Regions from separate parts of the Chitinophaga sp. 10T418 genome, predicted to be linked through region 3. Evidence: riboswitches for the same ligand, from Rfam matches in the RefSeq annotation. Region 3 holds a riboswitch; each other region holds the start of a gene.
The links. Region 3 has a riboswitch for cobalamin ahead of AC1DCV_RS26460 (DUF5074 domain-containing protein). Riboswitches for the same ligand answer to the same signal wherever they lie in the genome.
Positions count from the first base shown of each region.

Region 1: linked by a shared signal. The riboswitch ahead of metE (5-methyltetrahydropteroyltriglutamate--homocysteine S-methyltransferase) and the one ahead of AC1DCV_RS26460 (DUF5074 domain-containing protein) in region 3 are both predicted to bind cobalamin.
Region 2: linked by a shared signal. The riboswitch ahead of AC1DCV_RS20715 (DUF6580 family putative transport protein) and the one ahead of AC1DCV_RS26460 (DUF5074 domain-containing protein) in region 3 are both predicted to bind cobalamin.

Region 1 is NZ_JBFTHG010000010.1:33,861-37,146, forward strand. Features, by position in the region: gene metE (5-methyltetrahydropteroyltriglutamate--homocysteine S-methyltransferase) at 1-2,066, opposite strand, end outside; cobalamin riboswitch at 2,164-2,367, opposite strand; gene AC1DCV_RS25590 (SDR family oxidoreductase) at 2,512-3,286, shown strand, end outside.
Region 2 is NZ_JBFTHG010000006.1:630,305-633,590, reverse strand. Features, by position in the region: gene AC1DCV_RS20725 (Crp/Fnr family transcriptional regulator) at 1-698, shown strand, start outside; gene AC1DCV_RS20720 (hypothetical protein) at 866-1,159, shown strand; cobalamin riboswitch at 1,236-1,463, shown strand; gene AC1DCV_RS20715 (DUF6580 family putative transport protein) at 1,661-2,254, shown strand; gene AC1DCV_RS20710 (DUF5074 domain-containing protein) at 2,296-3,286, shown strand, end outside.
Region 3 is NZ_JBFTHG010000010.1:242,789-246,074, reverse strand. Features, by position in the region: gene AC1DCV_RS26465 (hypothetical protein) at 1-206, opposite strand, end outside; gene AC1DCV_RS26460 (DUF5074 domain-containing protein) at 353-1,483, opposite strand; cobalamin riboswitch at 1,664-1,873, opposite strand; gene AC1DCV_RS26455 (hypothetical protein) at 3,217-3,286, shown strand, end outside.

The DNA.
Region 1 (3,286 bases), 210 kb from region 3:
TCGTCTTTCACACCACTGGCAGCAATACGGAATGCCTGTACTGCCCATTCCAGGTATGCCGCCCAGTTTTCCCGGCGTAAGGGTAACCCTTCCCGGATGGCTGGTTCATCGATCTGTATCACTTTAATACCTGCATTTTCCAATGCCACCACTTCATCACGTATAGCCCAGGCAATCTGGTTTGCGGTAGTGGATCTTGGCTGATCATCTCTCACAAAAGACCATTGTAAAATAGTAACAGGACCGGTGAGCATACCTTTCATCAGCTTGTCGGTATTGGCTTGTGCAAAGCTGCTCCAGCGTACCGTCATGTCTGCCGGACGGCTTACATCACCAAAAATAACCGGTGGTTTTACACAACGGCTGCCATAACTCTGTACCCAGCCATTTTTTGTAAACAGGAATCCATCTAACTGTTCGCCAAAATATTCCACCATGTCATTGCGCTCAAATTCGCCGTGCACGAGTACGTCCAGGCCAATTTCTTCCTGCCAGCGGATCACTTCTATGGTTGCCTTTTCTATGGCGGCATCATATTGTGGTACTGTCAGTTCTCCTTTTTTCAATCTTGCTCTTAACTGCCGGATATCATCTGTTTGCGGGAAGGAGCCAATGGTAGTAGTCGGGAATAATGGCAGGCCAAACTGTTCCTGCTGTATGGCCTGACGAATGGTAAAGGCACTTTTCCTGCTGGCATCACTCAATGTAAATGCTGCTACCCTGTCTTTTACCGCTTTACGATGAATAAGCCCTGATGCCCCACGGTTGCGGATCGCGTCCTCATTGGCAGCCAGTAGTGCTGTATTTCCTTTTACAATATCCCGCAGCTCCTTTAATTCCTGCAGCTTTTGTTTGGCGAAGGCCATCCAGTTTTTTATTTCGGGAGATATCGCTGTTTCGTAATCCAGATCACAGGGAACATGTAAGAGGGAGCAGGAAGGCGCAATGGCGACTCTGTCTTCCCCTAAAACTTTAATAGCCCTATGTATAAATGCTAATGATTTTGTGTAGTCATTCTTCCAGATATTTCTGCCGTCAACTACGCCCAGAGAGAGTTGCAATTTGCTGTCGGCGATCTTTGTCTGCAATACATCTTCCAGTTGTGCCGGACAACGTATCAGGTCCAGGTGCAGTGTCTGCACCGGCAATGCCAGTACTGCCGGCAGGTGTTGGCCATAACATTCAAAGTAGGAAGCCAGTACAATATGTAACTGCGGGAAGGCAGCATGTATTTGCGCATATGAATCGGTAAGTACCTGCAATGCTTCCGCAGAAAGATTGAGTGATAAGCAGGGCTCATCCAGTTGTACCACGGTGGCTCCGGCCTTCGTTAACAGGTCAAGCACTTCCAGGTACACCGGCAGCAATTTATCTATCAATGATAACCGGTTAAATCCTGTTTCTTTTTCTTTACCCAGTAACAGGAAGGAAACGGGTCCCAGTAATACCGGCTTGGCAGCATAGCCTGCATTCTTTGCTTCCAGGAACTGATCCACCACTTTGCGGGAAAACAGGTGGAAGTCCTGGCTGGCGGTAAATTCAGGAACAATATAGTGGTAGTTGGTATCAAACCATTTCGTCATTTCCATGGCGGTGATATCATCTCCATCCCGCTGATAACCTCTGGCCATGGCAAACAACAGGTCTGTTTCAGATAACTGTTTTGCAGTGAGGGCCTGGTATCTGGCTGGTATAGCGCCCGTCATCAGCGAGGTATCCAGTACCTGGTCATAATAGGAAAAATCGTTGCAGGGAATCCAGTCGATTCCTGCCTGCTTTTGCAGTTCCCAGTTTTGCAACCGGATGCCGGCGGCGACTTCCTGCAGGGCAGAAATAGTAATGCTGCCTGTCCAGTAGCTTTCGCAGGCCTTCTTCAATTCACGCTGGCTACCTATCCTCGGATAGCCTAAGTTGTGGATAATCATTGCTGATTGTTTAAAAGGTGATACATGATGTTCACGCTCTTGTACATACCATAGCAATGCTTTAACAGGAGAAAGTGTAAGAGAGGAGAAGATAGTACGTAATTGTTGCTGACAGGCATGATCCCCGATGCAATACAGCATTGGTAGACGGACCTTTTTAAAAGCGTCCATCTGTCATACCTGTTCTTAAAAAATTACTACATACCAAAACCTGACCTGCTTCAATCCCCGAAAGCAGTGTCAAAGTGAAATAAAGGCAGGTCTCCTGGCTCGTTTCACTGTTAAACACCTTCCCATTCCTCCAACGGAACAGTGGTATATTGTTTACCAGTTGCAGATAAATTATCTGCGCAAAACTTACAGTTGCGGGACAGCCTGTGATTTACACACAGTTCCCTTTTAATCCCGCTTTTCAGCGGGAACCATTACTTGCTTCGATTGTAATACGTAAAGAACCGGGGGCGAAGATAATAAATCCCGGCAACTATCAAATTTAAGTTCCCGGCCGTTTTACAGCATGATTTCGTTTTCTTACAATGTGGCGCAGTAGCAAAAAGTGAGTTTTACATCATAAAACAAACAAAAAATGAAACAAGCTAACATCCTGATTACAGGCGCCACCGGCAACATTGGTACTACACTGGCCAAACAGTTATCCGCACAAGGTATTCCTTTTCGTGCCATGGTGAGAACAACAGACGATCAGGCCCGCGCACTCCACGCATTACCGGGAGCTGAAGCCGTGATCGGAGATTTTAATAATCCCGACAGCGTGGCCAGGGCATTACAGGGAATAGAAAAAGCTTTCCTGCTCACGAACTCCTCTGAGCAAGCCGAAAAGTTACAAAGTGATTTCGTAGACGTTGCACGCCATGCCGGAGTACAACATATTGTAAAACTCTCCCAGCTGCATGCAGCACCACAATCGCCGGTACGTTTTCTCCGGTATCATGCTGCCGTGGAACAAAAGATCCGCGAATCCGGTATTGACTATACTTTCCTGCGACCTAATTTATTTATGCAGGGACTGCTGGGCTTTCGGGATCCCATCATCCAGCAGGGCAAGTTTTTCGCCACCGCCGGAGAGGCGCCGATTAGCCTGGTAGACATCCGGGATATTGCCGAAATAGCAGCCATCGCGCTCTCCACTCCCGGCCATGCAGGCAAAATATATGATATTACCGGCCCCGAATCCCTCACACACCGGGAATTGGCAACCAAACTGTCTATCGTCCTGGGACGTACCATCAGCTATGTCAATGTTTTACCGGATCAGTTACTCCAGGCTTTGTTACAGGTAGGATTTCCCTTGTGGCAGGCAGAAGGTCTGATCGAAGATTATGCCCACTATGCCCGCGGAG
Region 2 (3,286 bases), on a different contig from region 3:
TGTTTCCCATTTATAAGTGGAATTTTAAATCCCAGTCCATTCTGACTAATCTACCGGAGGATGAATGTGCAGATCTTTATTCCCATATGCAGGAGCAACGATACGGGAAAGGAGAAGTTATATTTAGAGAGGGAGCTGTTGCTTCCGGTATTTTCTTTGTAAAAAAAGGTAAAGTTAAAAAATACCAGGTGGATCAAACTGGCAGGGAACAAATTATATACGTTGCCAATGCAGGGGAATTAATCGGATATCACGCTATTTTAGCCGATGAGCGTTATCCAGACTCTGCTGCTACATTAGAAGAAAGTGTCATTGCATTCATACCCAAAGAAGATTTTATGACTATTATGGGAAGATCCAGCGTGCTGCCGCGTAGATTACTCAAAGCACTCAGTCATGAATTCACTGTATTGGCAAATAGCATTTCTGTATTTGCACAGCGTTCTGTTAAAGAGAGACTTGCAATCACGTTAATTGTTTTGCGTGAAAAATTTAAACAGGAAACAGTTGCAGGGGAAGATATTATGATTAATCTTTCCCGTAGTGATCTGGCAAATATGGTAGGTACCGGTAAAGAGAATATTGTTAGATTTCTAACAGAGTTTAAAGCTGCCGGTATTTTGACATCACATAGCAGGAAGATCTGTATTAAAGACATCAAGCAACTTATTAAGGTATCTGGTTGTGGCCTGGATTGAGTGTAAATAATTTTTGTCCCTTTGCAATGCAGACCATAGTGCGGATTTAAATGATCTAAGCCTGTAACCGATATCTTGTATCACGTAAAAAAAATTGCCAACTTCATTAGAGTGGCCGACCTGCTACCTGTTTCCAGGAGTAGTAATATCCAAATTCATTTCCGGAAATGAAACCGGGTAAATATTTCCTGGAAGCCAACATGCCTTATTCCTTATCAGGAACATATATAGAAAAGATAGGGAGTGCCAGCGACAATGCCGGCAACACTATTACAATAAGTGGTCCAACGCAAAGTTATAATGTAGATCTTGCTCCTCTGGCGGAGAAGTATGTAGAAATAACCAAAGAAGGGGAGACGATTAGTATAAAACTGAACTCGCAGGGATATACGCTGTACCAGTTCAGGGATCCGCTGGCCTCGCGCTGGCAAATGCAGTTAGGGCTGCGATATAGTTTATAGGGATCGGGTGAGAATTCCTAATTCGTAATTCTCAATCCCTGTTGTCACAACATTTGGAGAAACCATCTGCTTTCATTAATTTGCGCCTGCAACTGGTTATTCTAGCATGTATGCAAGAATATTAAAAGGGAATCCGGTGTAAAACCGGAGCTATCCCCGTAGCTGTAAATCCTGCTGCCTGTGTGACCACAGGTATCGTTTTTTCGGAGTTAATTCCTCCTTGCCACTGTTCCGCTTATCTGGAACGGGAAGGCGACCGAAAAAGCAGGAAAGCCAGAAGACCTGCCCTTTGCAACTATATATCATGTTTTCGGGTGAAGAACATGGATGTATTTTTCCCGGTGTTCCGGTTTTTTATTTTTGGTAAAAATGAATTTTTGTATCTGATTGACTGTGCCTGATAGCGCATGTCATCACCTATAACATGTATGTTTTCTTTCGTGAGAGATCATTTGATTTCTTCATGCAGAATCCCTATTCCCTTTATAATAACTATTAACAATGTCTGATAAAAAAATTGACCCACGTTTTCTAGTTTTACTTGTTTTTATTTTAGGCGCAGGCCTCATACGTGTATTAGGTGCGGGTAATCTGATGCCTTATCCAAACTTTACACCGATTGGCGCTATGGCGCTTTTTGCGGGCGCTTACTTCAGTAATCTTTTCAAGTCGTATGCCTTTCCTATTCTGACATTATTCATCAGCGATATCATCATATCTCACCTGATATATCCGGAATACGCTACAGGATTGCTTTATAGTGGCTGGGTATGGAACTATGCCGCCTTTGCACTCATGGTAACAGTGGGCAGAGTGATCATCAAAAAAGTAACGCTTCTCCGCATACTTCTTTCCGCGCTGTCTGCCGGATTGATACATTGGATCGTTTCTGATTTCGGCGTATGGATCAATCATGGTATTGATATTACTACCGGTAAACCCTATACGTACAACCTTGCAGGTTTGTTGCAATGTTACTACCTCGCTTTACCATTTTTAAAGAATATGCTCGTGGCAAATCTTCTTTATTCAGCGGTATTCTTTGGTTCTTTTGAAATACTGAAATACCGGTACCCCAAAGCATTACATGCATAATTGAAACAACTGGAGCTTAATCATCAATCAAATATATAAACATGCGATTTTCGGGAAGTACTTTCTTTGTAGTTTCTATTTTAGCACTGGCGATGTCATGTAAAAAAAATGACGACACCATTCCCGGTCCCGGTGTGGATAAAACCGGAGGTGCAGATTCTATACATATTGGCGCTACGCTTTCTTATCACCCCAGGATAAACAATCCCGTTGGCGCTACGTTCAGCTGGAAAATAAATGGAAATGTAGTCGGAAATGATTCGGTGTATACTTTCACGGCAGGTGCCCGCGGTGATTACCATATCGTATTTACAGCCAGCAATGCCGGCGCTTCAGACTCCGCGATCTACCAGGTAAAGGTGTGGGGTAAGTATGAAAACGGCTTTTGGGTAGTACAGGAAGGACAGTATGGTACTACCTCCGGCGACTTATTCTATTATAGTTATGACAGTAATAAGATTGTTAAAGATGTATTTAAAACAGAAAATCCCGGTAAAGATTTTGGTCCGACCAGCGCAACACTGCAGTTCGCCACCGTCCATAAAGGCAAGGTGTATATGTCAGTAAAAGTAGGCGGTCCTTTGGTGGTAGCTGATGCATATACCATGAAAGAAACAGGCAGGGTAGATCATCTTCCGCAGGACGAAGGTCATGCCTTTACGGGAATAGATGATACAAGAGGTTTGTTAAGTGCAGTAGATGGCGTATACCGTGTAAACCTCGCTGGTCCGACCATAGGGACTAAGATAGATGGCATTAATTCATCTGCCGGTGATATGATGGTGGCCGGAGACTATGTATTTGTACTTACACAAAATGATGGTATCGTTATATTGAAAACATCTGACTACAGCATAGTAAAGAAATATCCCAAAGGTACTATCGGCTTTGCCCGTACTAAAGATGGCGCAGTGTGGGCGGCAGGTGACTCCGCACTGTTACGCATTGACCCTGTTAGTCTTGCTGTGACTGAAACCCCTGTACCATTTAAAGTAACCAACCCATGGGCTTTATGGTCATGGCATTCAGGTG
Region 3 (3,286 bases):
CCATCCCCGGTAACGTTCCAGGCTACATACGTGCTGCCGCTAACAGTGGGTACCAGCGAATAAATGCCGACGCTGCCGGGAGTCACAGTAGTGGGGCCTGAAATACTAACGGGTCCTGCCTGGGCAACAACTTTGCTACCGCCCAAACATAACAGCAATAGCGGGGCACAAAAAAACGTGGATACCTGAGTGAGTTTAACGCTCATTTTACAATGGCTTAAGAGTGAAATACGTGGAAAAAAAATATCGTATTAAAGTAACCAGAAAATCTTGAATATCCTAGTGAAGTATCGGGATAAGAAAATGCCCCGCTTGCCATTGGCAAACGGGGCATTTTCTTATTTATGGTTCTTTATTCGTGAAACACAGGCATAGCCGGGAAATACCATCCGTTGTAAGTCAACGTTTTTTTCAGGGTAGTAGTGGTGGCATCATAAATCAGCACCCGGTTGATACTGCCGGTGAATGATCCATTCAGCGTGGTCACTACCAGCTCATTCTTTTCCTTATTATATGCTGCTCCTGCACCATAGAAATACTGACCTGTTGGCAGGGTGATAAATGGCGTAGTTAACGAAGCAGCGTTGCCGATTACGTAGCGATATAATTGTGTTCCACCGGCAAAACCGTTGTTACGCACAATGAAAATAGCACTGTCCTGTGTAGAAGCAGTAATACCCGCATGACGCCATGCTCCCCATGGAGAAGGCACGGTAAACGGCAGTTTGATCGCAGTACGTGCGAGGGTAGACGGAACAATGCGGATCAGTGAATCTGAATTGGTTGCATATACCGCTCCATCTTTACCCGCGGCAAAAGCAAGGTTAGCAGCGCCGAACTTTTTCACTACAGCATAAGTGCTGCTATTCAGGGCTACGATACCATCTGTTTGAGATAATACAAAAACATAACTGCCAATTTTAAGCATGTCGCCGGTATAACCAGCAACCCCGCTGATTTTAGTGCCTACCGCCAGAGATGGCAGTGTAATAGGATATACGCCATCGCTGGCGCTCAGCAGTCCGTGTGTGGCATCAACACCCAGGAAGGCATGCCCATCGTTACCGGGCAAGGTAGTGATACGGCCGGTTTCTACCATGCTGCCACCATCTGTTACCACCAGCGGTCCGCCGGCTTTCACTACGATGTACAGCTTATTGTTGAAGAAGGTCGCAAACTGCAATGTGTTGGAAGGCCCTCCTAATGCACCGGTTGGGTTTTCCAGGTGATACACGTCCTGCACCAAACTGTCACCACTATACGAATAGAAGTGCAGATCGCCGGTGCCATGACCGAACCATCCTTCATTGGCAATAAAGAAACCATCTGCATATTTGCCGGTAATCAATGATGTTGTAACGCCGGTTTTGTTATTGGCGTCCAACTTTTGTAACTGTGATGACTGCAATGCATCTTCTTTTTTACAGGAAGCCACCAACAAGGCAAACGCTACCAACAAGMAGGATAATAACTGTTTTTTCATATAATAGATATTTGGATTGATGACATACTTTTCCCTGTCCGGATACCAGATCCGGAAAAAAACAAAACTCAAAAGCCGGTGAAATCACACCTGCATAATGCGCCCAGGGGTAAATAATATTTACACAATAGAATATATGCCGTTAGGCTTACATTCCTGGCCTTTCACCCGAAAGCGCTGAATGATCGATGACATCTGGCAGGTCTTCTGGCTCTCCTGCTTTTCCGGGAACCTTCCCATCTGCGGACATGCAGACAGTGGTATGGAGTATCCGGAAAATCAATTCATTCAAAAATGAATGCAGGATCACAGCTACGGGGATAGCTCCGGTATTGCACCGGATTCCCTTTTAATCCGCCCGCAGGCGGAACCAATTGTGGATGCAAACGTACGTGAAGTATTAGTAAAATCCAAAATGAAAGGAAAGTGTAATACTTCATTCTTTTTTGAGGCAATGCTTTTGGCAACTATAACTAATCAGGTATTTCATTTTTTATACTTCCTATTAGTTCGTGTTTAAATTTTTATACCACCTATATTGTCTTCCTTCATTAAAATGTATCACTGTTAGACGCAGTGGATCTGCGTTATGGTTATTTTAAATCACTAACAGGAGTGAACGGAAGAAAGTATGGATATGGCATTTTATTTTTTATGCTTTCCATAGGTTGATATTTCATTTTTTATGGTTCTATTGTTATCATCTATACCGAAAAGTATCACTGTGGGATTGATGAGTTGAAGATAGTAGCCGAAGTATTTATAACACTGCAGCCACTAATGGGAATAGTCTTAGAAATTCGAAATACGGATCTGTTAATCAGTCGTTAATCCGATTTTAAGCGAAGAACCATTTTTGCAGTTTTATATGTAATTAATATCTTCGAATCTGATCATATAATTACCAGCACACAGGCCGATTGAAAGAATGAATATATTGGGAATCTCCACTTTTTTCTTTAAGTATGTTTGAAATATTTAATGTTTTTGGCAAAAGATGAACCTTTGCATGAAGATTAATGCGTAACTTGATGGAGTATCTCTCCATTGTAAAGTGGAATGAAAACCTCATATCCACATGATATATTGGAATATAGGGTAATTTTTAAATATTGATCAGAATAGCAGTGATTAAGGCATACAAAAAATGCCCCCTAACTTAGAGCCAGGGAGCAATCATTGCGTACATGATGTTTACTTTCTCATTTTCATACCTAAAATCATTAGGATGATGTGAGTTACAAGGACTATTTGACCAATAGTCTCCAACCAATCATTCAAATTAAAGTTTTTCATGCCTCTAGTTTTAGTGTGAAAAATTCAATCCGTTACCGTTAGTCCGGTAGCGGATTTTTATTACGAGGCAATGATAAAAGTATTTTTCCTTCAATTCGTTTTCTAAAGCATCTGTTAAGCAGGAATAACAAAAATTATAGCAAATCATACGATGCGGTCTCAAATTGATCGAAAAAATATTTCATTTGGCGTACCTTTCTCTTGTAATAGTATTGTTTATTCGCATGTGAAAAATTGATTTGTCCGTTTTATTGCCTCTCACGTGATGCTGATCATTTATTTCGGTTAATTATCTATCGAATAMTAGAGGTTTCGTTCCTTGATAACACGGCCGTTTGTTTCCAGATTGTCATATATAAGATTAAATCCTTTTCTTTGCCAAAGTATATAGATAGCAGAAAGTTCTATCTGTCCACAATTGATCTAGATATGTTGAAATGAAAAGAAAAAAGATGTACCTCCTGATTTGTTTAACCCTGGGCGCCATCGCCATAATAGCGACCATTG